3 regions of the Agrobacterium sp. 22-223-1 genome follow, and region 2 is predicted to be linked to each of the others. Evidence: predicted binding sites of a transcription regulator. Region 2 holds the regulator's gene; each other region holds the start of a gene.
What was found. The regulator LexA, encoded in region 2, represses DNA repair genes until DNA is damaged. The targets are predictions, from matches to a motif close to TGTTCNNNNTGTGTTCNG.
Positions count from the first base shown of each region.

Region 1: ACQZ60_RS03430 (PA0069 family radical SAM protein) is a predicted target of LexA. The motif match lies at 3,840-3,857, and genes of this name have one in related genera.
Region 3: recA (recombinase RecA) is a predicted target of LexA. The motif match lies at 7,868-7,885, and genes of this name have one in related genera.

Region 1 covers NZ_JBNWCN010000001.1:700,238-710,551, forward strand. Annotated here, with positions in the region: gene ACQZ60_RS03420 (S41 family peptidase) at 319-1,494, opposite strand; gene ACQZ60_RS03425 (ribonuclease HII) at 1,577-2,230, opposite strand; gene ACQZ60_RS03430 (PA0069 family radical SAM protein) at 2,567-3,724, opposite strand; gene ACQZ60_RS03435 (glycosyltransferase family protein) at 4,015-4,533, shown strand; gene ACQZ60_RS03440 (FAD-binding oxidoreductase) at 4,547-5,980, opposite strand; gene ACQZ60_RS03445 (L-threonylcarbamoyladenylate synthase) at 6,031-7,008, opposite strand; gene ACQZ60_RS03450 (DUF6656 family protein) at 7,062-7,670, opposite strand; gene ACQZ60_RS03455 (aromatic ring-hydroxylating oxygenase subunit alpha) at 8,003-9,247, shown strand; gene ACQZ60_RS03460 (FAD-binding oxidoreductase) at 9,255-10,314, shown strand, end outside.
Region 2 covers NZ_JBNWCN010000001.1:1,378,288-1,388,601, forward strand. Annotated here, with positions in the region: gene ACQZ60_RS06840 (ComEC/Rec2 family competence protein) at 1-1,850, shown strand, start outside; gene ACQZ60_RS06845 (glutathione S-transferase family protein) at 1,871-2,548, opposite strand; gene lexA (transcriptional repressor LexA) at 2,822-3,544, opposite strand; gene ACQZ60_RS06855 (TRAP transporter large permease subunit) at 3,792-5,051, opposite strand; gene ACQZ60_RS06860 (TRAP transporter small permease) at 5,048-5,581, opposite strand; gene ACQZ60_RS06865 (TRAP transporter substrate-binding protein) at 5,702-6,709, opposite strand; gene ACQZ60_RS06870 (transketolase family protein) at 6,831-7,862, opposite strand; gene ACQZ60_RS06875 (transketolase) at 7,859-8,731, opposite strand; gene ACQZ60_RS06880 (SDR family NAD(P)-dependent oxidoreductase) at 8,791-9,552, opposite strand; gene ACQZ60_RS06885 (LysR substrate-binding domain-containing protein) at 9,720-10,314, shown strand, end outside.
Region 3 covers NZ_JBNWCN010000001.1:1,874,642-1,884,955, forward strand. Annotated here, with positions in the region: gene ACQZ60_RS09295 (RNA methyltransferase) at 1-218, opposite strand, end outside; gene ACQZ60_RS09300 (hypothetical protein) at 357-890, opposite strand; gene ACQZ60_RS09305 (NADP-dependent isocitrate dehydrogenase) at 1,105-2,319, shown strand; gene ACQZ60_RS09310 (glutathione S-transferase family protein) at 2,637-3,263, shown strand; gene ACQZ60_RS09315 (VOC family protein) at 3,340-3,723, opposite strand; gene alaS (alanine--tRNA ligase) at 3,823-6,486, opposite strand; gene recA (recombinase RecA) at 6,718-7,809, opposite strand; gene ACQZ60_RS09330 (carbohydrate kinase family protein) at 8,056-8,997, shown strand; gene ACQZ60_RS09335 (pseudouridine-5'-phosphate glycosidase) at 9,027-9,950, shown strand; gene ACQZ60_RS09340 (OmpA family protein) at 10,197-10,314, opposite strand, start outside.

The sequences.
Region 1 (10,314 bases), 680 kb from region 2:
TATTGTTCAAAGCCCCTCCGGCGAGAGCCGTGAGGGGTTTTTGTTTGAGGTGGTAAGGCTGGTTCCGGATGTGGTGAAGCCTGAACTATGGAAATGCGGCATGCGCTTCAGCAGGCCTCCCTCGGAGGTGGCTGTGATTGGCTTTAGTGTTTTTGTCGCTGAATGTCGGATTGCGTTTCCGCTCTGCGCCAGAAGCGGACGGATGAAGTGTGCGTCGCCTGATTGCCATGGCGCCGAAAGCGAAGGCGGCCATTCCATACCTGGCGGAGCATTTTCCAAGGGTCGACCGTCAGCAGTGTGGGCTAAGCCGCCGTTCGTCTAATCGTTCAGACTCTTTAGAACTTGTTGGTAGAACGCGCCTTGTGCATTCTCAGCGGTAGACCTTACGACCCATTCCCAATCCAAATTCAGTTTTCCTGCCGGGACCATTTGCTGCGCGATTTCAGCCGGTGTGGTTTCGTTGCTGGTTCCGTTCTCCCAGTCGTGAAAGGCCGATGAGTATCGAACGACCGCTCCGCTGATCGGCAAATCGAGCAACCCTCCCTCGGCAAAAAAACTCAACCCGTCGCCCATTTCTTCCCCGATGAGTTTGAGCCTACGTCCCAAACGATGTTTGAGGATGGCTACAAACACTATCGCTGCGGAAAACGTGAATTTGTCGACAAGCACAGCAACCTGCCCGCCTGCGTTTTCAGAGATGGCGTCGATCAAGGGCATCGTTTGAAGGAAGTCGCCACCCGTGTTTCCGCGAACGTCAATCAAGAGTGTTTTGTTCGAGCAGGTGCTTACATGCTCCGCTGCACCAGCGATGGCTTCCGGCAACGCAGTTTCGCCTGGATCGAAGAAACTTGGCAATGATATTGAAAGCCCAAGCCCCTGCCAGTCCTTGATCTCCACAAATCTCTCGGGCTTCCAGGCCGGATCAGCCTTGCCATGCTCGTTTCTCGGGTAGAGCATCGATGCAGGAACCGTATGCCCGTTCTCCACTTTCAAATCGGTTATTCGCCCATTCTCGTCTTTCACGCGATATTCAGTCGTATTCTCTTTTGAAGAAAAACCGAGGTGGGCCAATGCATACGGCCATGCCAGAAGAATCGGCCCGATGACCCGTTTCCTCTGGCGCGTTCCCGCCAGAAATTTCTCTGCGGCGGCTTCAATTTGGCCCAAAGGTGTGCCGTTGACTGCTATCAGCTCTCCTCTTGGCGCAGTTGTTTCCAGTGCCGTGTCAGTTAACTGTACCACCGTCCCGACGCTCACAAACCTCAGCGGGAGTACCGCGATGGAATCGTTCGGGATCAGCCGTGTGTGTCCGTTGTCGGGAAGTGCGAGCAGGCGCATCGCGGAGAACAGAAAGGCCTCTTTGGAGCCCTCCAAAGCGTATCGTCGAGTGTCACAAATGCAGCTGTCTATCGTCGCTTGTTCGATCCGCCGAAAGCTGGGATCGGTTGGCAGGACAGTTTCCAGAATTTTCTCGAGGTCTTGCGTCAGGGACATGATTTACGGTGCGCATAGTTGCTCGTCGATGTCCAGATCGGGTCGATAGCGGAGGTTCTGGTTGGAACTCCATTACTTGTCATCAATCCCGCTTCAGCGGCCTGAAGCTCATCCGGTGCAGCGGGCAGGGCCCGTGGCTTTCAATGGCGCGCAGGTGGGCCGGCGTGCCGTAACCGGCATGGCCTTCAAAACCGTAGGATGTGTGCACCACACCCGCGCGTTCCATCATCCGGTCGCGGGTTACCTTGGCGATGATCGAGGCGGCGGCGATGGAGAGGGAGCGGGAATCGCCCTTGATGACGGCTTTGGCCTCGCAGGCGATGCCGGGCGGGCGGTCGCGGCCGTCGGCCAGCACGAGGGCAGGGGAGATTTCGAGACCGAGCACGGCGCGGCGCATGGCGTCGAGGCTGGCGCGCAGGATATTCATGCTGTCGATCAGGCCGGGGCCGGAAGAGGCGACGGACACGATCGAGGTTTCCATGATCTGTACGAACAGGCTTTCCCGCTTCTGCTTCGTCAGCTTCTTGGAATCGTCCATCCCCTTGGGAATATTGTCCGGATCGAGAATGACCGCTGCCGCAACCACCGGTCCGGCCAGAGGTCCCCGGCCTGCCTCATCCGTGCCGGCCACGGGCCAGAGGCCCTTCTTTTTCGCTTCCAGTTCGAAGGAAAAATCCGGACCGGTATCGGCAAGATCAAAAAGAGCAGGAGAATCGGGTGTGGCCGTGCGTTTCATGCGGCGAAACTGGCACACACACCCGATCTCCTGCAAGCCCCCGGAAGCGGGCGATGACAGGCGCGGTGAGCCGAGGTCAAGGGGCGTGGCTCACCGTGCCCCGAAGGTCATCATGACCTTTGATCCTCCAACGGGGCGGCGGAGGAAAAACGATCGCACGCGAGGCGGCGGTTCCGGGGGCGATGTCCGGCGGGCCAGGGAAAACCCGCCGGGCATTTCGTGGGAGTGTGGCCGGTCCAAAAAAGAGGCCGCCGCTCCCTGTCATATTCTGCCTGATATCGCCGCACGCTCCGTATGGTGCTTCGATCAGGCGGAGTTCTTTTCAGCATCGGTCTTTCAAAGCAGCGACAATTGCACGCCTGCACCGCCCGGCGGCACGAAGAGATCGTCGCGCAGGTGGATGCCGCGACGGATGAGGCCGAGCCTTTTTGTCGCCATCTCGAAACGCCTGCCGATCTGCCAGGCATAGGGGCCGGCGCCCTTCATGCGTTTTCCGAATTCCGCGTCGTAGTCCTTGCCGTCGCGCATGGAGCGCACCAGCGACATGACATGACGATAACGGTCCGGATAGTTGCGCAGCAGCCAGTCGCGGAACAACGGGCTCACCTCCAGCGGCAGACGCAAAAGCACATAAGACGCTTCGGTGGCGCCGGCGGCCTTGCCGGCCTCGAGAATACGCTCGATCTCATGATCGTTGAGCGCCGGAATGACAGGCGCCATCATAACGGCTACGGGAATGCCGGCCTCGGTCAGCGCCTTGACGGCTTCCAGCCGCTTCTCCGGCGTGGCGGCGCGCGGCTCCATGTTGCGTGCGAGCTTCCGGTCCAGCGTGGTGACGGAAATACCGATCTTGGCGAGCCCCTTTTTGGCCATGGGCGCCAGAATATCGATATCCCGCTTGATCAGCGCCGATTTGGTGACGATGGCGACGGGATGATCGGCCTTGGCCAGCACTTCCAGTATCTGCCGCATGATGCGCCATTCGCGCTCGATCGGCTGATAGGGATCGGTATTGGTGCCGATGGCGATCACCCGCGGCTTGTAGCCCGGCTTAGCCAGTTCCCGTTCAAGCAGCTTCGCCGCATCCGGCTTGGCGAAGAGCTTGGCTTCGAAATCCAGCCCGGCGGAAAGCCCCATATAGCTGTGCGTAGGGCGCGCAAAACAATAGATGCAGCCATGTTCGCAGCCGCGATAGGGATTGATGGAGCGGTCGAAGGGGATATCGGGCGATTCATTGCGGGTGATGATGCTGCGCGGCTTTTCCACCTGCACCTCGGTGCGGAATTCCGGCATGTCCTCGAGAGTCTGCCAGCCATCGTCGAAAACCTCGTGCTGAAGGGTCTCGAAGCGTCCATCCGGGTTCAGCCCGGCGCCACGGCCGCGACGGCGGTCGATCTCGATGCGCAGGCCGGATGCATCGGCCAACGCATTGGCAATATCCGGCATATGGCTCGGCTGGAAGGCAGCCTGCCCCGAAAGCGTATGGTTTCTCATCTGGATGCTCCCAGGACGCCGCACGCCTCTCAAGGCACGCTCAACGCCCTAAACCGTTTCCGTCCGGACAGGCTTTCAACCGCCTTCCGAATGATTAAATTCCTACATCAGGAATGAGAACAATACAAGAACAAAATTGCAAATTCGGCTCGTTCTCCAGAGATGGATGCGTGGCCGCGACAGGCACGGCCACGTCCGCAGACTTTGCGGTCGGTGGGCATGGACAGCCTTGGATTTTACAGCGATGAGCATAGTGGCAATTTATTGTGCGATGCGTTAGAGCTATGCAGATGTTGACAGTCATAATGGAATGCCGGGATCACGAGCCGGAACTGGCGCACACATTGTCTGCGCTTGTAACCGGGGCCGTGGAAGGGCTTGTAAGCGATGTTGTGATTCTCGATCACGGTTCGCGCGATGGATCCTCGCGCGTCGCCGATGCCGCCGGTTGCCGTTTTTATGGGCAATGGGACATCGAGGACGTCGTGAAGTCCGCACGCGGCGGCTGGCTGCTTCTGATCGAGCCGGGCGCGCGCCCGCAGGCGGGCTGGATCGACGAGATTCTCGAATATGTGGCGATCTGCGCGCAGCCGGCCCGTTTCTCGCCCTCGCGCTATCACCGGCGGAATGTCTTCAGCCGTATGCTGCGGCGTATTCCGCCATTGGAACACGGGTATCTTCTGCCAAAGAAGCATGCCGTGTCGATTGCGAAATCGGGCATGAGCCTGACGCAATTTGTCGGCGCGCAGAAACCGCGCCGGCTGAATGCGGAAATGGTGCCCGCCTGGGCGCTGCGGGCCTCGGCCTAACCTCGGGGCCGCTTTACCCGGCCAGAACCTTGCCGGGGTTCATGATGCCGGCGGGGTCGAAAGCGTGCTTGATGCGCCGCATCAGTTCCATTTCGATGCCGGGGCGGATGGCGGCCAGTTCGTCGCGCTTTAATTGCCCGATGCCGTGTTCGGCCGAAATGGAACCGCCGAGCGACAGCACGATGCCGTGCACGATCTCGTTCATGTCCCGCCAGCGGCCGATGAATTCGGCCTTGTCAGCACCCACCGGCTGGGAAATATTGTAGTGAATATTGCCGTCGCCCAGATGTCCGAAGGCGCAGACGCGGGCGCCGGGTATGGCGGCAAGAACCGCCTTTTCCGCCGTCGCCATGAATTCCGGTATTTTCGACACCGGAACGGAAACATCGTGCTTGATCGAGCCGCCTTCGGGTTTCTGCGCCTCCGACATGCTTTCGCGCATGTGCCAGAGCGCCTGCCGCTGCGCTTCGGACGCGGCGATCACCGCATCCTGAACCAGCCCGGCCTCAAAACCGCGCTCCAGCAGCGATTGCATCATGCTATCCGCCGTTTCGGCAGAGTCGGAGGTGGAAATATCGATGAGCGCGTACCAGTCATGCGGCTGTTCCAGGGGATCGCGCACGCCGGGAATATGCCGGGCGGTGAATTCGACGCCGATTCGCGGCATGAGTTCGAAACCGGTCAGCGCCGTGCCGCAGAGATTGGAGGCCATCTCGAACAGCTTCAGCGCGTCTTCGGTGGAGCTGAGACCGGCAAAGGCCACCTGATGGCCGAGCGGTTTCGGGAAGAGCTTCAGCACCGCGCCGGTGATGATGCCAAGCGTACCTTCGGAACCGATGAAGAGATCGCGCAGATCGTAACCCGTATTGTCCTTTTTCAGCCGGCGCAGCCCGTTCCAGATTTCGCCGGTCGGCAGCACCACTTCCAGCCCAAGGCAGAGCTGGCGCATATTGCCATAGGCGAGCACCGCCGTGCCGCCGGCATTGGTGGCGAGGTTGCCGCCGATGCGGCAGGAACCCTGCGAGCCGAGCGACAGCGGGAACATCCGCTCCACGGAATCGGCAGCCTTGTGGATGTCATCGAGAATGCAGCCGGCATCGGCGACGATGATGTTGGCAACGGGATCGATATCGCGAACGCGGTTCATGCGCTCCAGCGACAGGATGATGTCCGTTCCTTCGGCGCGCGGTGTCTGGCCGCCCACGAGGCCGGTATTGCCGGTCTGCGGCACGATGGCGGTGCCGGTTTCGCTGGCGAGCTTCAGGATGGCGGCAACCTCTTCGACCGAACCGGGCTTGATGAGCAGCGGCGAGGCGCCGCGATAAAGTCCGCGATTTTCCACCAGACGCGGCGCCATTTCCGCCGGGTCGCGGACCGCGTTCTTTTCGCCGACAATGGCGGCAAAGCGGTCGAGGATGTCGGAGGAGGGGATGGCGGTGGTCGTCATGGGCGGCGTCTCGCTGTCTTTTGAAACATGGGCGAAAGGATTGGGTGCCGTCAGCCTCGCGGCGCGGCGGCGCGGGAAAGGCGGTCGTTGATCGCCTCTCCGAGACCATGGGTGGGAATGGCGGTGATGGCGATCATGTCTGCGCCGCTCGCATCGGCGGCTTTCAGATAATCGAACAGATTGGCGGCGGCCTCGGAAAGATCGCCGGAGGGGCTGAGATCGAGCACGGTGCGCGCCGTCTCTTCGCCGGCGATGGCGATGCCGCCGAAGCGGATCAGCGCTTCGCCCGGCAGAACCGATGTGGCGTGAAGGCGCACGGCCGCACCCGGCGCGTAATGCGAGGCCAGCATTCCCGGCGCCTCAATGGCGGCGGCTGCTTTTTTCGGCCGTTCGAGCCGTTTGCCGGCAATGCGCTCTATGTCCGCGGTGACGATGCCGCCGGGACGAAGCAGCCGCACCCGGCCATCCTCTTCCACCTTGACGATGGTGGATTCGACACCGACGGCGGCCGCACCGCCATCGAGAATGAGATTGATCTTTCTGCCGAGATCCGCCTCCACATGGGAGGCACTTGTCGGGCTGATCTTGCCGGAACTATTGGCGCTGGGGGCGGCGAGCGGCCTGTCGAAGCGGCGGATCAGATCGCCGGCAAAACCCTGCGGCACACGAATGCCGACCGTATCGAGACCGGCTGTCGCCAGCGAATGAATGTCGCTTGCCGGTTTCAGCGGCAGCACCAGCGTCAGCGGGCCGGGCCAGAAGGCTTCTGCCAGCTTCAGCGATATGGGGTCGAAGACGGCGTAACGTTCGGCCATGGCGATATCGGCCATGTGGCAGATCAGGGGGTTGAATTGCGGCCGGCCTTTTGTCTCGTAAATGCGGGTAATCGCCGCCGGATTGGTGGCGTCGGCGGCAAGGCCATAGACCGTTTCTGTCGGCAGGGCGATGGGCTGGCCGGCGGCAAGCTCCGCCACAGATGCCTGCAGGGCCGTTTCCCGCTCTTTGTCTATATCGATATGACGCGCCATGATGCTGCCTTTCAGGGCGGTCAATAGCGTATTTCAGAGGCTTATGGAAAGTTTTATATCGCCTTGATGATCCTGCGCATCTCCTCGGACCGCGCGCCGAGCATGAGCACGTTTTTCAGCGCCACCCGCGGATCGTGGGTCTGGAACAGCAGGCCGCCGCGATGGACGGAGGTATCGACGGCGATCTCCTGATCGGGAAGCGCGTTGATGGCGACGGCGAAATACATCCGCGAATAGCGCGCATCAATATTTTCGAAGAAGTTTTCAGCCCCGCTCAGCTCGGCGAAGAAATTCGCGAAATAGAAGGACCAGAGCACATGGCGCTCGGCATCGAAGCTGGTTTTCGCCGCCGTGACGTGACAATAGCCGAGATGCGGCCGGTCATTGAGCAGATGGTGAAAAACCATCTTCGGAAAACGGATGGACTGGTGAAAGCCGTTCAGACGGCTGTGGGTGGCATCGGCGGCAGCTTCCAGCTTTCGCCCGGTCAGCGCAGCGACGTCGTCATGGCTGTAATAGACGCGTTCTTTCGGCAGCCATCGTTCTTCATAACGGCTGATGCGCCCTGTCCGCAGGAAATCGGAATGCGCGGTCTTCGAGCGTATCGGTGTGAGCGAATGCCTGCTCGCATCGAAATAGCGTATGCGTGTCGCCTTCTCCACCGGGAACACCCTCGTTGCTGTCGATCCGGCAAGATAATTTAGGGCGCGTTAATACTCCGTTGCGCCGCATCCCCTATTTTTTAATGGGTGGGGAGCAGGACGCGCGCCATCATGCGTCATATTGCGACGTCATTTCCGTCATTGAATAGCTGTCGGATTTCCCAGCGGAATGGGCTGAGAGGGCGAATTGCGCATGTCGCAATTTGTCGCCAATGCGGAAGGTAATGTCGCTGTTTGTGCTGCCGCAAATGAGCGCCGGTGTTTAGATGAGTACATGCTTCCGCAACCCCGCAAATGGTGTCGGGCAGGGCGGTTTGATCGAGGATTTGGCCATGGAATTGCGTGATACCGTATTGCGCCAGCTGAAAAACCGCCGCGAAGGCTTCAGCCTGGAACAGCCCTTCTACACGGACCCGGATTATTTCAAGCTGGATATGGAAACCATCTGGTATCGCGACTGGCTGTTTGTCGGCCATGATTGCGAAGTGTCGAAATCCGGCAGCTATTTCACTGTGCAGGTCGGGGCCTATTCCGTGGTCATCGTTCGCGGTCGCGACGGGCAGATCCGCGCCTTCCACAATTCCTGCCGCCATCGCGGCTCGCGCGTCTGCACCACGCAGAAGGGCCAGTCTGCCCGCCTCGTCTGTCCCTATCACCAGTGGACCTACGATCTCGACGGCAAGCTGCTGTTTGCACGTCACATGGGAGAAGAGTTCGACAAGGGCGATTTCGGCCTGAAGCCGGTCGCCTGCGAAACCGTCGCCGGTTACGTCTTCATCTGCCTTGCCGATCAGCCGGCCGATTTCGAGCCCATGCGCAGGGAAGTCGAAAGCTACATGGCGCCGCACCGCATCTGGGAAGCGAAGGTCGCGCATGAGAGCACGATCATCGAAAAGGGCAACTGGAAGCTCGTCTGGGAAAATAACCGCGAGTGCTACCATTGCGCCGCCAACCACCCGGAACTCTGCCGCACCTATCCCGAAAACCCGAGCGTGACGGGAACGGACGGCGGTGCGAGCGATCCCGAGATCGGCGGCCACTGGGCGCGCTGCGAGGCCGCCGGCCTGCCGAGCCGTTTCAAGATCGACCCCAAGGGCCAGTTCCGCGTCGCCCGCATGCCGCTGATCGGCGAGGCGGAAAGCTACACCATGTCCGGTAAGCGCGCCGTGCGCCGGCCGCTGTCTGACGATGTCAGCATCAGCCATATCGGCGCGCTGCTCCTGTTCCATTACCCGACGACCTGGAACCACTTCCTCGGCGACCACACCATTTCCTTCCGGGTGCTGCCGCTCAGCGCCACGGAAACCATGGTCACCACCAAATGGCTGGTGCACAAGGATGCCGTCGAAGGCGTGGACTACGATCTCGAGGACCTCACCCACGTCTGGAACGAGACCAACGATCAGGACCGCCGCATCGTCGAGGAAAATGCCTTCGGCATTCGTTCCCCGGCCTACGAGCCCGGCCCCTATTCCATGGAGGACGAGGGCGGCGTGATGCAGTTCGTCAACTGGTACTCCGATTTCATGGTCGACCGGCTCTCCGGCGATAAGGCCCGGCTTTCGGCTGTAGCGTGATGCGAAGATGAATATGGTTGTGACCTATAAGCATATTGACGAGATGAAGCCATGGAGCGACAAGCTCCAGCTTCTGGAGTGCATCTCGGTGACGCCCGAGACGCCCGATGTGATGACGTTCCTGTTCCGCTCAGAGGATCAGAACTGGTTCCGTTATCTGCCGGGGCAGTTCGTCACCTTGGAATTGCCGGTGGGCAAGGAGCCGCTTTACCGCACCTACACATTGTCCTCCAGCCCGTCGCGGCCCTATGCGCTGTCGGTCACGGTCAAGGCGCAGGCCAACAGCATCGGCACGCGCTGGATGTTCGACAATCTGAAACCCGGCATGAAAATCCGGGCGCTCGGACCGCTCGGCGACTTTTCCTACGTCAAACATCCCGGCGACAAATATCTGTTCATCTCGGCAGGCTCCGGCGTTACGCCGATGATGTCGATGGTGCGCGATATGAGCGACCGCGCCCCGCAGAGCGATATTGCCTTCATCAATTGTTCGCGCACACCCGGCGATATCGTCTTCCGTCACGAGCTGGAATATCTCGCCCGCTTCATGCCGAACCTGTCTCTCGGCTTCATTGTCGAGAAATGCGGCCGCACCGATCTGTGGTCCGGCCTCAAGGGCATGGTGGACAAGGCCAAGATCGCGCTGCTCGCGCATGATTTCATGGAGCGCACCGTCTTCTGCTGCGGGCCGGAGCCGTTCATGGCCGCCGTCCGCTCGATGCTCGATGCCTCCGGCTTCGACATGAGCCGCTATCATCAGGAAAGCTTCGCGCCGGCCGCGCCGGTCACCGTCGGTGAAGCCGTGCTTACCGGTGCGGATGGCGAAGCGCTGTCGATGGTGGGTTTCACCCTTTCCGGCAAAGAAATGCCCTGCCAGCCCGGCCAGACGGTTCTGATGACGGCGCGCGCTGCCGGGGTCCGTATCGGGGCGGCCTGCGAATCGGGGATTTGCGGCACCTGCCGGGTGCTGAAGCTTTCCGGTGAGGTGGAGATGAACCACAATGGCGGCATTCTCGATGAGGAAATCGAGGAAGGCTATATTCTCGCCTGCTGCTCACGCCCGTTGA
Region 2 (10,314 bases):
TTCGTGGCAAGGCGCGACTTTCGCCGCCATCCGGCCCGGCCTTGCCGGGGCTCAACGATTTCGCCTTCGCCTCCTATTTCAGGGGCATAGGCGCGACCGGATTCTTCTATAAGCCGCCACAGACGCTCACTCCACCCGGCATCGACGCGAAGACGAACTGGCTGGAATGGGCCGACATGCGGCTCTACGGCCTTCGCACCGCCATTGCCGAACGCATCCGCAACACCATCGGCGGCGATGCCGGCGCCTTTGCCGCCTCCATCGTCACCGATGAGAGACAGGCCATATCCGCCGAAACTATGGAAGCGTTACGGCTTTCCGGCCTTGCCCATATCGTCGCCATATCCGGGCTCAACATGGCGCTGGCGTCGGGCATATTCTTTGTGGGGCTGAGGCTTGCCTTCAGTCTTTTTCCGGCATTTGCGCAGCGCTGGCCCGTGAAGAAGATTTCGGCTTTCGCCGCACTCTTGATGACACTCGCCTATTATCTGATTTCAGGTTTCGCCGTTTCCGCCGAACGCGCCTGGCTGATGATGTCGGTGATGCTGATCGCGGTGTTGTTCGATCAACCCTCGCTCAGCCTCAGGAATGTCGCGCTTTCCGCTTTGGTCATTCTCGCTTTTTCGCCCTCGGAAATCATGGGCCCGAGCTTTCAGATGTCTTTTGCCGCGACCATCGCGCTCGTCGCCTCCTACGCCGCCTGGAGCCGCTGGCGTATCGATCGCGAGCGTCTGTTTATCGGGCGCAAACCGGCATGGATGACGGTGGCGCAAACGGCGGGCGCCATTATCGGCGGTGTCATCACGACGTCGCTGATCGGCGGTCTTTCGACGGCGATCTATTCGGTCGAGCATTTTCAGCGTGTCACCACCTATGGACTTTTCGCCAATCTGGCCGCCATGCCGCTGATGTCGCTGATTGTCATGCCTTTCGGCCTCGTCGCCATGCTGCTGATGCCTTTCGGGCTGGATGCGCCATTTCTGAAAGTCATGGGATACGGCATGGCCCTCGTCATCGAGGTTGCGCAGGAAGTGGCGTCCTGGGGCGGAAGCGCTGCGACGGGTCGGCCTCACGGGTGGTTTCTGGGGCTCGCCTCGGCTGGTTTTCTGCTGCTGACATTGCTGCGCAGCCGGCTTGCGCTTCTGGGGATGCCGATTCTGTTCCTCGCCTTCGGCCTGTCGTCCGCCACGGCCTATCGCGATCCGCCCGATTTGCTTGTTCACGAGGATGGCGAGCTGGTGGCATTACTGGAGGACGGCAAAGCCTACACAACGAAGGCTCAGCCGCAGGGTTTCGTTTATGGTCAGTGGCAAAGGGCGCTGCTTTTGCCGGAACAGCCTGTGCCGCCGGTCTTTCTAAAGACCGAGGCCACGGCAAAAACCGTGGCTTTGACCTCGAAGGCGAAGCTTGATCCGCAAGAGATGAGTGCAGTTGCACGGCAGATGACAGCGGCCCTGAGAGACGCCGAGCCCGGTGTTTTCACCTGCAGCAAAGGCATATGGTGCGTTGCGCGCGCGGGAAGCGGCGAATGGATCATCGTTCTGGAAGATGGCCGCTTTGCTGGAAAGGCTTGCGATATTGCCGATATCGTTATCGTCTCCCGCAGAACGTCCTTTTCCCAATGCCGTTCGGGCGCACTTCTGCTGAACCGCGATATCCTGCGGCGGATCGGTTCGCTGGAAATGGACTTCGCCCGCAGCGAGCAGACAGGGGTGGTCGGCAGGCTGCGCGCCGCAATCGCCGGAATGGACAGGCCTTGGAGCGAACATCGCTATTACGACTGGAAAAGCGGCCGTTTCGATCGCGACGTGCCCGATGCCGTCATGCGGTTGCTGGCGGCATCGCAATAGAGCGCCGCCAGCATGGACCGTCAGGCCTTGATGCGCAGATCCGCGGTCAATTCGCCGATCCCGCTAATTTCCTCTTCATGCGCCGCGTCGCGCCAGACTTCCTTAAGCCCGGCCTCGTACCATTCGCGCATGGCGGGAAGGGTGAGCAGCCGGTCGCAATAGGCTTTCGCCGCGGGCGAAAGTTCCGCGCCATAAGTCTGGAAACGAAATGCCACCGGGCAGAAGAAGGCATCGACCGCCGTAAATTTCTGGCCGGCAAGAAAAGGCCCGCCGAATTTCGCGAGGCCTTCGCTCCACAGCGTATCGATGCGCTTTATATCGGCCGCAAGCCCGGCATCGCCACCCTTCGGTCTTACGCGAATGCCGACCGACATGGGGTAGAGATTGCGCAGCGAGGAAAAGCCCGCATGCATTTCGCTCGCCGCCGACCGTGACCAGGCCCTTGCCTGCTTGTCGCTCGCCCAGACGCCCTGATGTCTTTCCGCCAGATATTCGGCGATCGACAGCGATTCCCAAACCGTCACGCCCTCATCGACAAGGCAGGGCACCTTGCCGGTCGGCGAGAAGGTGGAGAAGGAAACGCCTTCGCCGAAGGGAACGAGTTTTTCATCGAAGGCGATGCCGAGCGTGCGCATCAATACCCAGGGCCGCAGCGACCATGAGGAATAGTTCTTGTTGGCGATATAAAGATCGTACATGACGTGTTTCCCCGATATGACGCGCATTTCTATACCGGCGGAGGGGCCTTGGAATATTGCAAATAATCCATGGCTCCCATAAGCCGCGTTGATGAATGGGAAGGTGAGGGCAGGGAGAAGGAGGCATATCCAAGTCACCGCCCGGAGATGAGGCGAAACACCCCCTCTCTTTACTTCCGCAGGGCCGCATTGTTCCAGGGAACAAGCCAAGATGCCTCAAAGTGAGCGCCATCTTCTCGATGACGCCCCTAGCGAAAAAAGGCGGGTTGCCAATTAATGGTAACGGCGGATCAGTCCAACCAGCTTGCCCTGGATTTTCACCCGGTCCGGTCCGAAAATGCGGGTCTCATAGGCGGGATTGGCCGCTTCCAGAGCGATGGAGGCTCCCTTGCGGCGGAAACGCTTCAGGGTCGCTTCTTCATCATCCACCAGTGCTACGACGATATCGCCCGGATTGGCCGTATTGCCGTTGCGAATGATGACGGTATCGCCATCAAAAATGCCGGCCTCGATCATCGAGTCGCCCTTGACCTCAAGAGCGTAATGTTCGCCCGAACCGAGCATGTCGACCGGCACGGCCACATCATGGGTGTTGTTCTGGATGGCGGAAATCGGCACACCGGCGGCGATGCGGCCCATGACCGGCACGGTGACCGCGCCACCGAGATCATTGGCCGGCGCCTTGGGGGCAGGGGCCGGTTCCGGCGTCTTCGGCTTGCCGAGGCTGCCTTCGATGACGCTCGGCGAGAAACCGCGCTGCGGCCTTGCACCCGGAGCATAGGCCTCAGGCAATTTGATCACTTCCAGCGCCCGCGCCCTGTTAGGTAGCCGGCGAATGAAGCCGCGCTCTTCGAGTGCGGTGATCAGCCTGTGGATGCCGGATTTGGAGGCAAGATCGAGTGCGTCCTTCATTTCATCGAAGGAGGGCGGCACGCCGGACTCTTTCATTCTTTCATGAATGAAGAGAAGCAATTCCTGCTGTTTGCGCGTGAGCATGAGGAAAACACCCTTGAGAATCGTCGTTGAAGTCGCGAAACAAATACAGAACGAACACTATATGTTCCATATGTGTTCCGCAATCCCCTAAAATTTCGTGAAGGGTGCATCGCAGATCGTGATTTGATCGTCGAAACCATGAACAAAGCAGATTTAACGATGTATGCCGCATCTTGAATACCAGAAACCACCGACCGGGGAGACCCGGCCGGTGGTTTCTGGCTGCCGATTTGCTACGCGCCGAACGTCAGTAGATCGTGAGCGCAGGAATGAAGCTGACCGCGATAAGGAGCAGCATCGCCATGGTGAAGAACGGCCACAATTCCCTCGTCGTTGCGCCGAGCGGCGCTCTGGCTATGGAGGACGAGATGAAGAGCGTGGTGCCGATCGGTGGCGTATAGAGCCCGATACCGAGATTGATCACCATCATCATGCCGAGCTGCACCCGGTCGAGCCCGATCATATCCGCAAGCGGCACGAAGATCGGTCCGAGCAGCAGGATCGACGGCGGCAGATCGAGCGGCATGCCGATGATCAGCATCAGGATATTCATCATGAGAATAATCAGGATCGGGTTGGAGATATTCTCCGCGACCCAGGTGGCGAAATGCTGGGGCGCCTGATCGAAGGTAAGCACCCAGCCCACCGCCGCGCTGCCCATGATGACGAGCATGACGACGCCGGTTGCGGAGCCGGCCTCGACGAAATTGTCGCAGAAACGCTTCCATGTCAGATCGCGATAGAAGAAGATGCTGAGCACGAGCGAATAAACGACGGAAAGAACGGCCACTTCGGTCGGCGTTGCAAAGCCGAAGCGCAGGCCGAGGATGATCAGGATCGGCAGAAGGATCGCCGGCAGGCTGCGGAATGCAAGTAGTGCCAGATCGCGCTTGCGGATGCGTTCGTCACGCACCGCATAGCCCCGCCGCACGGCAATGGCCCAGCAGACGAAGATGAAACCGACGGCCATGAGCAGGCCCGGCAGAATGCCGGCGATGAACAGATTGGCGATGCTGACGCCGCTGACCAGCGAATAGAGGATCATCGGGATCGACGGCGGAATGAGCACGTCGATGACAGCCGAGGTGGCATTGTTGGCCGCACAAAGGGGAGCGGGGTAGCCCTGGCGCTTTTGCCATGGAATGAGCACCGAGCCGAGTGCGCTCGCATTGGCGACCGCCGAGCCGGAAACGCCGCCGAACACGACCGACGAAATGACGGTGGTGGAAAGCGGGCCGCCGCGCCAGCGCTGCATGGCCTTGGAGGCGAGTTCGAGAAGCTGGGTTCCGAGTTTGCCGCCGAGCATTAGCGTTCCCGCGAGCATGAAGAACGGCAGCGCCAGCATCGGGAAAGATTGCGTCTGGTCGTAAACCTGCTGCGCCACGATCGAAAGCGGCACATAACCGTTCCACAGCACGGCGACGCCGGCAGAGATGATCAGCGCATAGCCGACCGGAACCGCAATCATCATGAGGATACAAAATGCAATGATCATCACGATGGTCATAGCGGCATCTCCTCGGTTGCACCGTGCGGGCGGGCATGCCAGCCGCCGGAGAGAATGCGCAGGCTCGCGGTTGCGGTCGTGACCGAGACCAATGCCGCGCCGAAGGCGATGGAATAATATCCGATGCTGTTGGGCAGCTGCAGCACAGGGCTGATTTCCGCGCCGGCGATCTCGGCGACGACAAGCGCCTGCTGCGCGAGAATGACGAAACTTGCGACCGTCACGAGATTGGCGAACAGCAGAACCGCCACCTTGCCGCGTTCGTCGAACTTGTCATAAATCCATTCCACCGCCATATGCGCGCCGCTCTGCGCGGCAAGGGTAATGCCGGCGACGATGAACCATGGAAACAGCATGGTCGGCAGTTCTTCCGCAAAATCCAGCCCGCCGGATGTCGATAGATAGCGGACGATGACGTTTGCGGTCATAATGACCGTGAGCAGAATGCCGGTTGCCACGATGATGATGCGGCAGAGGATGGCGATGAAACTGTCAACGCGATTGGCGGCGGACAAGGCTCCTTCGAGCATTGGCGCATCTCCTGAAAACTGAAACCGTATGAATGTCGGCGTGAGCGAGGCTCCCGCCGATCCTGTCAGTGGACATGAAGGCGAGGCCGGGCGGCATGAACCGGCCCGGCATCCTGATCGTCAGCCCTTGGCAGCCTTTTCCAGCTCGGCGACGAAATCGCCGAAGGGCTTCTGCTTCCATGTCTCCAGCACCTGCGCGGTCGCTTTCGCGAAAGCGGCGTGGTCGATGTCTTCCACCACCTCGATGGCGGCATTGGCCTTGAAGGCGGCCAGAGACGCGCTTGCCTTTTCCGCTGAGAGTTTGCGCTGAAGCGCGCCTGCCTCCTTCGCAGCCGCCTTTACCGCCTCGAAATCCTTGCCCAACCGCCCTTCGGCGAATTTGGACATCAGGAACGGGGTGGATTCCCATTTATGGGCGGTGAGGCTGATATGTTTGTTGACCTCGTAAAGCTTGGAGCTTTCGATATTCACCAGCGGATTTTCCTGCCCGTCCACCACGCCCTGCTGAAGCGCGATGTAGAGTTCGCCAAACGCGATCTGAACCGTCGCCGCATCCAGCGCCTTGAAAATATCCATGGTCATCGGGTCGGCGGGGGTACGGATTTTCAGGCCCGCGACGTCCTGCGGCTTGGTGATGGCGTGTTTGGAATTGGAGACATGGCGGATGCCGTTGTCCCACCAGTCGAGCGGCACGATGCCGACCTTCTGGAAGCGCGCATCGAGCGATGCGCCGACATCGCCCTCGAGCACCTTGATCGCCTGATCGGCGTTGCTGAACAGAAAGGGTAGGCCGAGTGCCGCAAGTTCAGGAACAACGCTCGAAACCGGACCCTGGCTGTTGGCGGTGAAATCCAGCGCTCCGGTGCGCAGGCTGGTCAGCATGGCGGCGTCGCTGCCAAGCGTTTCCGAACCGGCGACGTTGATCGCCACGCGGCCTTCGGTTTTCTGGGCAACGAGTTCCGCGAATTTCGCGGCCGCGAGCGTGCGCGGATTGCCCGGCGCAGCCCCATGGCCGAGCGTCAGCGTCGTGGCGGCCCGGGCGTTGCGGGCTGTCGTCAGAATGGCCGGCGCCGCCAGTGCCAGTCCGGTACCGGTCAGGAACATACGCCTGTTGATGGAAATACTCATTTTTCTCCTCCCTGGATTTAAATACCCTCGGCGTTGTCCGAACACGCGGATAACGCGCTCCACTCCCTTGAAACCGCCGGCTCCCTCCGGCTGATTCCGCACCATGTTTCAGCTTCAGCCTTTAGACCGAACCGCGCGGTACTTCAAAACTTTCATTCTCCAGCCACGCCCTTGCGCGCGCCACGATCATCGCCGTCGAGATGCCGTAGCGGTCATGCAGGGTGGGCAAAGCACCCGCATCCAGAAAGGCGTCGGGCAGGGCGATGTGTTGCAGGCGCGGGGCACGGCCGCTTTTCACCAGCGCCATTGCCACGGCCTCTCCAAGCCCGCCGATTTCGCTGTGGTTTTCCGCCACGATGACCAGACGATCAGCCCGGTCCACTTCCGCGAAGATCGAGGCGGTATCGAGCGGCTTGATGGTGGGGGAATGCAACACGGCGCAGCCGACGCCCTCCTTCTCAAGCAGGGCAGCCGCTTCGAGAACCCGCATCGTCAATATGCCGGACGATATGAAAAGGACCTGTGCACCATCGCGGATAAGCTTCGCCTTGCCGAGTTCGAACCGATAGCCATATTCTTCGAGCACCACCGGCACCTGGCCGCGCAGCAGGCGCATATAAACGGGGCCGTTATAATCCGTAATGGCCGGCACCGCGCCTTCTATGTCGGTCGCATCGCAGGGATCTACGATGGTCATGTTCGGCAGCGCGCGAAAGATCGCCAGATCGTCGGTTGCCTGATGGCTGGGGCCGTAACCCGTCGTCAGGCCGGGCAGGGCGCAGACGATCTTCACCGGCAGGTTTTCCTCGGCAATCGCCATCGCGATGAAATCATAGGCGCGGCGGGCGGCAAAGACCGCATAGGTGGTCGCGAAGGGCACGCAGCCTTCGCGCGCCAGACCGGCGGCAGTGCTCATCAAAAGCTGCTCGGCCATACCCATCTGATAAAAGCGCTCGGGAAAGGCTTTGGCGAAAATATGCAGGTCGGTATATTTGCCGAGATCGGCAGTGAGGCCGACAATATCCTCGCGTTCCTTCGCCAGCTGAACAAGGGCGTGACCGAAGGGAGCAGGCCGTGTCGGCTGGCCTTCGGCGGCGATGGAGGCGATCATCGCCGATGTGGTGAGGCGCTTCTGCGGGGCTGCTGCACTCATTGCGGCCGTCCTTCTTCAAGCGCGTCGAGCGCCAGCTTCCATTCATGCGCTTCCACGCGAATGAAATGGGTGATTTCGCGGTTTTCGAGAAAGGGCACGCCGCGGCCCATCCGGGTATCGAAAATGATGGCGCGCGGCCTGTCATCGGTAAGTGACATGGCGATATCGAAGGCCTCGCGAACCTTGTCGATATCGTTGCCGTCCACGCGCTGTACGTGCCAGCCGAAGGCCGCGAATTTGGCGTCCACAGGTTCGGAGGACAGCATCTCGCGGGAAGGGCCGTCCGCCTGCTGATTGTTGAAGTCCACGAGATTGATGAGATTACCGAGCCTGTGATGGGATGCGCCCATGGCGGCCTCCCAGGTCGAACCTTCGCCCAACTCGCCATCCGACATCATGTTGATGATGAACCGGTCTGAATTCTTGCGCTTGAGACCAAGAGCCATGCCCACCGCAATGCCAAGCCCATGGCCGAGCGATCCGCCGGTGATTTCCATGCCCGGCGTATAGGAGGCCATGCCGGACATGGGCAGGCGCGAGCCGTCGCAGCCATAGGTCTCCAGCTCGTCTTCCGGAATGACGCCCGCCTCGATGAGCGCTGCGTAAAGTGCAATCGCATAATGGCCGATAGAGAGCAGAAACCGGTCGCGGCCTTCCCAATGCGGATCGTCCGCCCGGTAACGCATGGTGTGAAACCAGGCCACCGCCAGAACATCGGCAATGCCGAGCGCCTGGCCGACATAACCCTGTCCCTGCACCTCACCCATCAAAAGGGCGTTGCGCCGGATGCGCCAGGCGCGTTCCGCCAGCGATACATTCGCCAGCGCCGCTTCCCCGGTTGCATCTGCGTGCCGATATCCCTGAGCCATGGTTTCCTCCTCCCGGTCAGAAAAATCGAAGCCGGTTTATCGGCTTCGACAGGTGGTTTTCAGTGAATGAGCATTCCGCCATTCACGTCGACAACCGCACCGGTGACGTAGGAGGAGAGGTCTGAGGCGAGGAAAAGATAGATATTGGCGACATCGATGGCATCGCCGAGACGGTTGAGCGGAATGCCCTTGAGAATGTCGCGGCGCATGTCGTCGGTCAGCTTACCGCCGGTAATGTCGGTCTGGATCAGGCCGGGAGTGACGGAGTTGACGCGAATGCCGTCGGGGCCGAATTCGCGCGCCATGGCCTTTGCGAGACCGAGAACGCCCGCCTTGGCCGCCGAATAATGCGGCCCGCCGAAAATGCCGCCGCCACGCTGTGCGGAGACCGACGACATGCAGGCGATCGAGCCGCCGCCATTGTCGCGCATGTTGGGAATGAAGGCCTGGCTGAAATTCAGCACACCGGTCATGTTGACATCGACGATGCGCTGCCAGTCTGCGCCGGTAATGTCGAGCGTCTTCACCGGCTGCGTAATGCCGGCATTATTGATGAGGATATCGATCTTGCCGAAAGCGGCGATGACTTTTTGCGCGGCCGCCTCGCAGGAGGCGCGATCCGCCACATTGCCGCCGACGCCGAGATGCTCGCCGCCATCCACTTTTTCAAGCGAGGCCGCGGCTTCGATGCTGCCGGCTTCATCCAGATCCACGATGGCGACGCGGGCGCCGTGGCGGGCGAAAAGTTCCGCCGTGGCGCGGCCGATGCCGCGTTTGCTGGCGGCGCCTGAAATAACCGCGGTCTTTCCATTCAACAACATAAGCAATCCTCCCAAGCCGGGCGCCGGCTTCATACGCTTGACGGCGGTGCTCCCGACCTGCCGCCGCATCCCGTCCTGCGACGAATGCAGTATCGATATTGCAGGTGGGCAGCGGGCGCTTCAAACGCGAAGTTTACATCGGATCATGAATCTGCTTCAGTAATCGAATGTTGAACGGCATTTCACTCACCTCCATCCGCGCCTTCGAATCCGCCGCCCGGCTCGGCTCTTTCCGGGCCGCTGCCGATGAGCTCAACCTGTCGGCGAGCGCCGTCAGCCATGCCATCGTCAAGCTCGAAAGGGTGCTCGGTACGCCGCTTTTCGAGCGCACCACGCGAACCGTGCGCCTGACTGCGGCGGGGCAGACACTTCTGACACATGCATCGAACGCCTTCGAGGAGTTGCGGCAGGGCATCGAGGTGGTGTCCTCCAATCGCTCCCATCTTCTGCGCCTGCATTGTGCGCCCAGCTATGCGGCGCAGGTACTGTCTCCGCGCCTGCCGCAATTCTTGAACGCCAATCCGGGGATCGAGGTGCGGCTGGCGGCCAGCACCGCCTATGTGCGTTTCGTCGATGGTGAATTCGATGCCGATATCATCTATGGCGAACCGCAGGGAGACGATCTCATCATCATTCCGCTGGGCAGCGAGCGTGTCACGCCGCTGTGCTCGCCGGCGCTCGCGGACGAGATCAGGACACCCCGGGATTTGAACCGGCAATTGCTTATTCGAAGCGACAACAAACGTCTGCAATGGCCGGACT
Region 3 (10,314 bases), 500 kb from region 2:
ACCTTCGTGGCGTCAATGACGTGATCGGCCTTGGAGGCCGCGGCGCGCGCCTTCTCGCTCGGCCAGCCATCACGCGGATTGACCAGACGCAATTCGGCCAGGCCGAAATTGGCCATGGCCCGCGCCACCATGCCGATATTTTCGCCGAGCTGCGGTTCGACGAGAATGATCGCGGGGCCTTCCGCCACAAGTTCGAGATCGCTGTTTGTGCCTGCCATCGTCTTTTGTCCGTGTGTTGAAGCGTCGCATCGATTTTCAGCCCGACGCGCTAAAGCGCGCTTCACTGGCACAGATCGGCGCCAAAATCAAAGCCGGCGCGGAGAAAGCCTGGCTTCACCCCGCTGGCAAGACGCCCCTTATTGCTCGCCCTTGATGATCGTCGCCATCTCTTCGCGCAGCGAATCCCTACCCTCGTCGCCAACGCGATGAATATCGCTGATGACCGGCCGGCCATCCTCCTCGACGACGTCGAAATGCACTTCGTCAACCGTCGCCTTCATCTCCGCCTCGTCCATGCAGGCCCAGAGCTTGAATTTCGCCGTCACGTCAGTCACGCCGTCCTTCACCGCACCGGCCGTCACTGAAACTTCCTGCAGCGGGCAGCCATCCTGGGAGTTGGTCACGACATCGTAGCCGAAGGGATCACCCTTCTCCCCGCTTTCTGCCTCGTAGGCCGGCTTCTTGGACGCTTCGTGATATTGTGCGACGAAATCCTTGCTGAACAGGCTGGTCAGCATGTCCTCATCAAAGATGTATTTCCAGTTCTCCGCATCGCCGGACCAGTTCTTGACAGTGATATCCATCACCTTCTGGACGGGATCGGTGGGCCCGGCAGCAAGGGCGCTGTGGGAAAAGAGGACGGCGGCAGTCAGAAGCAGAATATTCCGCATGATGTGATCCCGGGATAGGCCCGAAGGCGGGCGAAGCGATTCGCCTGACTGTATTCCGGCATTATGGTTTGGCAATGCGCAAAGCGTTATTGCGCTGCGCCAAAAAAGCGCCCCCCATGGCTTTGCCTCAGACGCTCGCAATGCTATAGCCGCACCGGATATTTTTCCGAATACCGGCGTTATCAGACGCCACAGCTTCGAAGGTGAGGAATTCATGGCAAAGATCAAGGTAGCCAATCCGGTCGTCGATCTCGACGGCGACGAAATGACCCGTATCATCTGGCAGCTCATCAAGGACAAGCTGATCCTGCCATACCTCGATCTCGACATCGAATATTACGATCTCTCGGTTGAAAACCGCGACGCCACCAACGACCAGGTCACTGTCGACGCGGCGCACGCCATCAAGAAGCACGGCGTCGGCATCAAGTGCGCCACCATCACCCCGGATGAAGCCCGCGTCGAGGAATTCGGCCTGAAGCAGATGTGGAAGAGCCCTAACGGCACGATCCGCAACATTCTGGGCGGCGTCATCTTCCGCGAGCCGATCATCTGCAAGAACGTTCCGCGCCTCGTTCCCGGCTGGACCAAGCCGATCGTTGTCGGCCGTCACGCTTTCGGCGACCAGTACAAGGCAACCGATTTCAAGTTCCCCGGCAAGGGCAAGCTGACCATCAAGTTCGTCGGTGAAGACGGTCAGGTCATCGAAAAGGACGTCTTCGATGCCCCGAGCGCTGGCGTGGCTCTTGCCATGTATAACCTCGACGAATCCATCCGCGAATTCGCCCGCGCCTCCATGAATTATGGCCTGATGCGCAAGTGGCCGGTTTACCTCTCCACGAAGAACACCATCCTCAAGGCCTATGACGGCCGCTTCAAGGATATCTTCGAAGAAGTCTACCAGACCGAGTTCAAGGCGCAGTTCGACGAAGCCGGTATCACCTATGAGCACCGCCTGATCGACGACATGGTCGCTTCCGCGCTGAAGTGGTCCGGCGGCTACATCTGGGCCTGCAAGAACTATGACGGCGACGTGCAGTCCGACACGGTTGCGCAGGGCTTCGGCTCGCTCGGCCTGATGACCTCAGTTCTTCTGTCACCGGACGGCCGCACAGTCGAAGCCGAAGCTGCGCACGGCACGGTTACGCGCCACTACCGCCAGCACCAGAAGGGTCAGGAAACCTCGACCAACTCGATCGCTTCGATCTTCGCCTGGACCCGTGGCCTCGCCCACCGCGCCAAGCTGGACGACAATGCGGAACTGGCAAAGTTCGCGGCAACGCTCGAAACCGTCTGCGTCGACACCGTCGAAAGCGGCTACATGACCAAGGATCTGGCGCTCCTCATCGGACCGGACCAGCCCTGGCTTTCCACCACCGCCTTCCTCGACAAGATCGACGAAAACCTCAAGAAGGCAATGGCGGCTTAAGCCGGCCTTCCCAGCGACTTCAAAACCCGGCCTCAGCGCCGGGTTTTCTTTTTTGTTCACAGTATCTTGATTAGCCGTTGTACTAGGCGCAGACTTCGATTCCGCGTGCTGCGGCCAGTACAACAATAAGACAAAGCTTAAACAGCATCTACTTGCACATAACTTGCCCGGCACAGTCAAACGTTCATCGGAGCATCGGCGCGATCTTAGGGAACACGCGAAGGATGTTGCGAACTTTAAAAATGCGAAGCGCAGGCGCGAAATCCTCATCGGTTTTCCCATGATGCTTCGGCGATTTTGCTTGGGGAGGCAAAAGCATGAGTGAATTGATCTTCTACACCAACCCCATGTCGCGCGGACGCATCGCGCGATGGATGCTTGAGGAAGTGGGCGTTCCTTACCGAACGGAAATACTGGGCTTCGAGACCTCGATGAAATCGCCCGCCTACCGGCTGATAAATCCGATGGCGAAGGTGCCCGCCATCAAACACGGCGATACCATCGTCACCGAGGCGGCGGCGATCTGCGCCTATCTCGCCGATGCCTTTCCCGGCGCGAACCTTGCGCCCACACCCAAGGCGCGCGGGCTTTATTATCGCTGGATGTTCTTTGCCGCAGGCCCGCTGGAAATGGCGGCGAGCATGAAGGCGATGGGTTTCGAAGTGCCCAAGGAGAAGCTGCGCATGGCCGGCTGCGGCAGCTATGCGGATGTGATGAATACGCTTGAGCGGGCCGTCAGCGAAAACCGCTTCATCGCCGGCGATCTCTTCACGGCGGCGGATGTCTATGTCGGCGCGCATATCGGCTGGGGCCTGCATTTCGGCACCGTCGAAAAACGCCCGGCCTTTCTCGATTACATGGCCCACCTCACCGACCGCCCGGCCTACAAGCGGGCCGCCCAGCTCGACGAGGAAGCAGCGAAGGACTTGCAGGCAACCGGATAAGACCGGCCAGCCACGCCGCTACCGATAAACAATAGCCCGCCCGAAAATCGAATATCCTATCGATCATCGCGGCGGGTTATGTACCGGACTGGCCGAGCGGCTCCCCGACCTCTATCGCGTGCCCGTCCGGATCGTAAAAACGAAACACCCTCTGCCCCCAGGCCTGTCGCTCGAGTGGATGGATAAGCTCCACATGCGGCGCGATATTTCGAAAAGCTGCATCGACATCCGCATGTTCGAAATAAAGCAGCATATTCCGTCTGCCATAGGGCTCTTCCGCGCCCGACGATGTGCCCCAGACCGTCTCCGCGAGCGACCGCCCCTCATGAATTGCAAAGCCAGTTTCAAAGAGGACGAAGTTTCCACAATCCTCGACAATCTTCAGGCCGAGCCTGTCACGATAAAACGCCTTCGAACGGCCGATATCGCGCACGAAAGGAATAGGATTTACAAAGCGCATCGCTTCCCTCCGTCGCGTCCTCGGCGCGCAACCATCTTGTCTTTGAAGGCGGAAACAAAAAAGGCGGGGTAAAACCCCGCCCTCTTCAATTCACACCGATCAGGCAGCCAGCGCCGCCGCCACCGCTTCAATGGCATCCTGTGCCCTGGCGCCATCCGGGCCGCCGGCCTGCGCCATATCGGGACGGCCGCCGCCGCCCTTGCCGCCAAGTGCGGCGGAAGCGGTGCGGACGATATCGACAGCGCTGAAACGGGCCGTCAGATCTTCGGTAACGGCTGCGACAGCGCTTGCCTTGCCGTCTTCGGAAACGGCGATCAGCAGCACGACGCCCGAGCCGAGATTGGCCTTGGCCTCATCGGCAAGACCCTTGAGGTCCTTGGCATCGATACCGGACATGGATTTTGCCAGGAAGTTGACGCCAGCAACCTGCTTGACATCGCTTGCGCCGGCATCCGCCGAACCGCCGCCCATGGCAAGCTTCCGGCGGGCATCGGCAAGCTCGCGCTCCAGCTTCTTGCGCTCATCGAGCAGACCTTCGACACGCGACAGCACATCGCCCGGCTGCACCTTCAACGAAGAAGCAAGCGCCTTAACCCGCTCATCCTGTTCTGCCAGATAGGCAAGCGCGCCCTGCCCGGTCACGGCTTCGAGACGGCGCACGCCCGCACCGACGGCGCTTTCGCCGAGAATGCGGATGAGGCCGATCTGGCCGGTGGCCGCCACATGCGTGCCGCCGCAAAGCTCGACGGAATAGGGACGATTGGCTTTTGCGCCATGCAGGCCGGTGCCCATGGAGACGACACGAACTTCGTCGCCGTATTTTTCACCGAACAGCGCCATGGCGCCCTCGGCAATGGCGTCGTCGACGCTCATCAGGCGGGTCACGACCGGCGAGTTCTGCAGAACGATTTCGTTCGCCATTTCTTCGACGACCTTCAGCTCCTCGGCCGACATCGGCTTCGGGTGCGAAACGTCGAAACGCAGGCGCTCGGGCGCAACCAGCGAACCCTTCTGGGCGACATGGGTGCCGAGCACTTCGCGCAGCGCCTCGTGCAACAGGTGGGTGGCGGAATGGTTGGCGCGCAGGCGCGAACGGCGGTCATGATCGACCGTCAACTGAACGGCATCGCCAACTTTCAGACCGCCCTTGGAGACCGTGCCCAAATGCACGAAGAGGCCTTCGCCCTTCTTCTGGGTATCGGAAACGGCAAAGGCGCCATTGTCGCCGGAAATCACGCCGGTATCGCCCATCTGGCCGCCGGACTCGCCATAAAACGGCGTCTGGTTGACGACGACCTGCACCGTCTCACCATCGGCAGCGCTATCCACAGCCTTGCCGTCCTTGACGATTGCCTGGATGACGCCTTCGGCGGTTTCGGTGTCGTAACCGAGGAATTCGCTCGCACCGAGCTTTTCCTTGAGCTCGAACCAGACGGTCTCCGTCGCCTTGTCGCCGGAACCGGCCCAGTGCGAGCGGGCTTCCGCCTTCTGGCGCTCCATCGCATCGGTGAAGCCGGAAATATCGACGCCGATTTCGCGGGCGCGCAGTGCATCCTGCGTCAGGTCGAGCGGGAAGCCATAGGTGTCGTAGAGCTTGAAGGCGGTTTCGCCATCCAGCATGTCGCCCTTGTGCAGGGTCGAGGTGGCGTCTGACAGCAGCGACAGGCCGCGTTCCAGCGTCTTGCGGAAACGGGTTTCCTCAAGCTTCAGCGTCTCGGAAATCAGCGCCTCGGCACGGACCAGTTCCGGATAGGCGCGGCCCATCTGCTGCACCAGCGCCGGCAGCAGCTTGTAGATCAGCGGCTCGCGCGCGCCGAGAAGCTCGGCATGGCGCATGGCGCGACGCATGATGCGGCGCAGAACATAACCGCGACCTTCGTTCGACGGCAGGACGCCATCGGCGATCAGGAAGGCGGACGAACGCAGATGGTCGGCGATGACGCGGTGGCTGGCGCGCTTTTCGCCTTCGGCCGGAACGCCGGTCGCTTCCACGGAAGCGGCAATCAGCGCGCGGAACAGGTCCGTATCGTAATTGTCATGCTTGCCCTGCAACAGCGCGGAAATACGCTCAAGACCCATGCCTGTGTCGATCGACGGACGCGGCAGGTCGATGCGCTCCTCCTTCGTCAGCTGCTCATATTGCATGAAGACGAGGTTCCAGATTTCGATGAAACGGTCGCCATCTTCTTCCGGCGAGCCGGGCGGGCCGCCCCAGATATGATCGCCATGATCGTAGAAGATTTCCGAACAGGGACCGCAGGGGCCGGTATCGCCCATCGCCCAGAAATTGTCGCTGGTCGGAATGCGGATGATACGGTCGTCAGAGAAACCGGCGATCTTCTTCCAAAGGTTAAAGGCCTCGTCGTCGGTATGGTAAACGGTGACCAGCAGACGATTGCGGTCGATGCCGAATTCCTTGGTGATCAGGTTCCAGGCATGGGTGATCGCTTCTTCCTTGAAATAATCGCCGAAGGAGAAATTGCCGAGCATTTCGAAAAAGGTGTGGTGACGGGCGGTATAACCGACATTGTCGAGGTCGTTATGCTTGCCGCCGGCGCGCACGCATTTCTGCGCCGAAGCGGCCGTGGAATAGGGACGGCTTTCAAGACCGGTGAAGACGTTCTTGAACTGCACCATGCCGGCATTGGTGAACATCAGTGTCGGATCGTTGCGCGGCACCAGCGGGCTGGAGGGCACGATCTCGTGTCCGTTCTTCTTGAAGTAGTCGAGAAAGGTCGACCGAATTTCATTCACACCGCTCATGCCCACACACCGCTCACAGCTGGAGTCCATCATTGCCATCGGGAACGATGGCTTTATTGCAAAATCACTGGCTTTTATCGTTCGCATCCTGCCCTGTCCAGCCATGGAGGCGAAGCAAGACATATAGGCAATTAAAAAGGGCCACGCGAAGAAAAATCGCACGACCCTTTTTGATCTATATCAGTTCGGCAAAGTCTGCGGGTGGCAATGCCCGAGCCTTCACGGAAGGTGTCAGCCTTCGTCGGAGCCGTCGTCGCCTTCGCCGGCGTCCGGCCCGCCATTCTGCAGGAAGCGGTCGGCGATCAGGCCGGCATTCTGGCGCAGCGCCAGTTCGATCTCATTGGCCGTTTCCGGATTGTCGCGCAGGAATATCTTGGCGTTTTCACGCCCCTGCCCCAGACGCTGGCTATTATAGGAGAACCATGCACCGGACTTCTCGACGATACCGGCCTTCACGCCGAGATCGACAAGCTCACCGGTCTTGGAAACGCCTTCGCCATACATGATGTCGAATTCCACCTGCTTGAAGGGCGGCGCCATCTTGTTCTTGACGACCTTCACACGCGTCTGGTTGCCGACAACCTCTTCGCGCTCCTTGACGGCGCCGATACGGCGAATGTCAAGACGAACGGACGCATAGAACTTCAGCGCGTTGCCGCCCGTCGTCGTTTCCGGCGAACCGAACATGACGCCGATCTTCATACGGATCTGGTTGATGAAGATCACCATGCACTTAGACTTGGAGATCGACGCCGTCAGCTTGCGCAGCGCCTGGCTCATCAAACGCGCTTGAAGACCCGGCAGGCTATCGCCCATTTCACCTTCGATTTCCGCCCGCGGCGTCAGCGCCGCAACTGAGTCGACGACCAGCACGTCAACCGCGCCGGAGCGCACCAGCGTATCGGTGATTTCCAGCGCCTGTTCGCCCGTGTCGGGCTGCGAGATCAGAAGGCCCTGCAAATCCACACCGAGCTTGCGGGCATAGACCGGATCAAGCGCATGTTCGGCGTCGACGAAGGCGCAGATGCCGCCCTTCTTCTGGGCTTCGGCAATGGTCTGCAATGCCAGCGTCGTCTTGCCCGAGCTTTCCGGGCCATAAATTTCAATGATGCGCCCCTTCGGCAGACCGCCGATGCCGAGCGCAATATCCAGGCTGAGCGAACCCGTCGAAACGGTCTCCACTTCAACCACGTTTTCATTGGAACCGAGCTTCATGATCGATCCCTTGCCGAACGACCGTTCGATCTGGGAGAGCGCCGCTTCCAGTGCCTTGCTTTTATCCACCGATTTATCCTCTACGAGACGCAAAGAATTTTGTGCCATCCGAACCACCTTTAGGTTATTGAAGCCGCACAGGCAATGAAGCAGTATGGAAACGGTATGTACTCTATTTGTTCTTATTTCGCAAGGCTGAGCCAGCATATTGAAAACAAATAGCGATAAGTCGTTTGTTCTGCTTTCGTTTTTCCGTGCCCGGCCTATGGCCGCAAACCGGATGCGAGGTCAGGAAGACGTCAGTTTAGGCCGAATCGTCCGGTCTTTCCATCCGCCAGAGAGGGAAACGCAAGCGTGAAGAAAATACTCGTTCTGGGCGGCGCGCATATCGACAGGCGTGGCATGATCGAGACTGAGACGGCGCCCGGCGCGAGCAACCCCGGCTCCTGGATGGAAGAGGCCGGCGGCGGCGGTTTCAATGCCGCGCGCAATCTTTCCCGCCTCGGTTTTCAGGTCCGCATCATCGCCCCGCGCGGCGGCGATACGACCGGTGAGGCGGTGGCAGAGGCCGCACGGCAGGCGGGCGTGGAAGACACGCCCTTCACCTTCCTGGACCGCCGCACGCCAAGCTACACCGCCATTCTGGAGCGTGACGGCAATCTCATCATCGCGCTTGCCGATATGGACCTCTACAAGCTCTTCACCCCGCGCCGCCTCAAGATACGCGCCGTGCGCGAGGCGATCACGGCGAGCGATATCCTGCTCTGCGACGCCAATCTGCCGGAAGACACGCTGACGGCGCTCGGCCTCGTCGCCCGCGCCTGCGAAAAGCCGCTGGCGGCCATCGCCATATCCCCCGCCAAGGCGGTGAAGCTGAAAGCGGCGCTCGGCGATATCGACATCCTCTTCATGAACGAGGCGGAAGCCCGCGCGCTGACCGGCGAAACGACTGCCAATGTTCGCGACTGGCCCAACATCCTGCGCAAGGCCGGGCTTGCCGGCGGCGTCGTTACCCGCGGCGCAAGCGAGGTGGTGGCCTTCAGCAGGACGGAGACGGCGATCCTCCACCCGCCCCTCATCCGCGAGGTGAAGGACGTAACCGGCGCGGGCGACGCCATGGCGTCGGGTTATCTCGCCGCCATCGCCGAGGGAAAGACGATTGCGGAAGCGTTGAGGCAAGGCGCGGCGGCGGCCGCCATCACCGTGCAATCGCCCTTCGCCACCTCCCAGGACCTATCAAAAGACAGTGTCGAAGCCATGTTGGGGCTTGTTCCCCAGGCTGAAATGCTGGCATGAACCCGCTTTTAAAAACTGGAACAGATGAAATGACCCGCCCTATCTCCCCGCTCCTTCCAATCGTCTATTCTCAGGAAGTCGCCGCCGCCAAGCAGCGCGGTGCGCCGATCGTGGCACTTGAATCGACCATCATCACCCACGGCATGCCTTACCCAGGCAATATCGAGATGGCGGAAAGCGTCGAACAGATCATCCGCGATCAGGGTGCTGTTCCGGCCACCATCGCGGTCATTCACGGCACCCTGCATATCGGCCTTGAGAAAGACCAGCTCGAGGCGCTGGCCCAGACCACCGACGCCATGAAGGTCTCGCGCGCCGATATCGCCTTTGCGATCGCCGAGCGCCGCACCGGCGCCACCACGGTGGCCGCCACCATGATCGCCGCCGCCCGCGCCGGTATCCGCGTTTTCGCCACCGGCGGCATTGGCGGCGTACACAAGGGCGCGGAAGAGACCTTCGACATCTCCGCCGATCTGACCGAGCTTGCGAAGACCGGCGTGATCGTCGTCTGCGCCGGCGCCAAGGCCATTCTCGATATTCCGAAGACGCTCGAGGTTCTCGAAACCAATGGCGTGCCGGTCGTCACTTTCGGCTCGGAAGAATTCCCGGCTTTCTGGTCGCGCTCCTCCGGCCTGCCGAGCCCGCTCTCGCTCAACAGCCCGGCGGCAATCGCCAATTTCCAGACAACCCGCGAACAGCTGGGTATCGAGGGCGGTATGCTGGTGGCCAATCCCGTGCCGGAAGAGGACGAAATTCCGCGCGAGGAGATGGAAATCTACATCAACCGCGCCATCTCCCACGCCGAACGCGACGATATCACCGGCAAGGAAGTCACCCCCTACCTGCTCGGCGACATCTTCCGCCTGACGGATGGCCGCAGCCTGGAAACCAATATCGCGCTGGTGCGCAACAATGCCCAGCTGGCGGCGGAAATCGCGGTCGCGCTGAACTGAAGACACACATCTCCTCTTCGGGCGGTTCCCAAAGTGAGTGCTGGGGGGTTTTGGAGGCTGGAACAAACACTTCCTCCGTCATGCTCGGGCCTGTCCCGAGCATCTGCTACGTCTCGACCGGAGGAAACGTGATTAGATCCTCGCCTCAAGGGCGAGGATGACGTCGCGTATTTGGAAAGCCTGTCCCAATGAAAAAGGCCCGGAGAGCCTGCGCTTTCCGGGCCTTTGTTTTTCATCAGAACCTAGTCACTTCTGGGCGACCGGCTTCACCAGCGGCGTCACGCGGCGGATGGTGACGCGGCGGTTCTGCTGTTCCGGGCCGAGCGTCTGGACCTTCAGGTAACGCTCACCATAACCTTGCGTC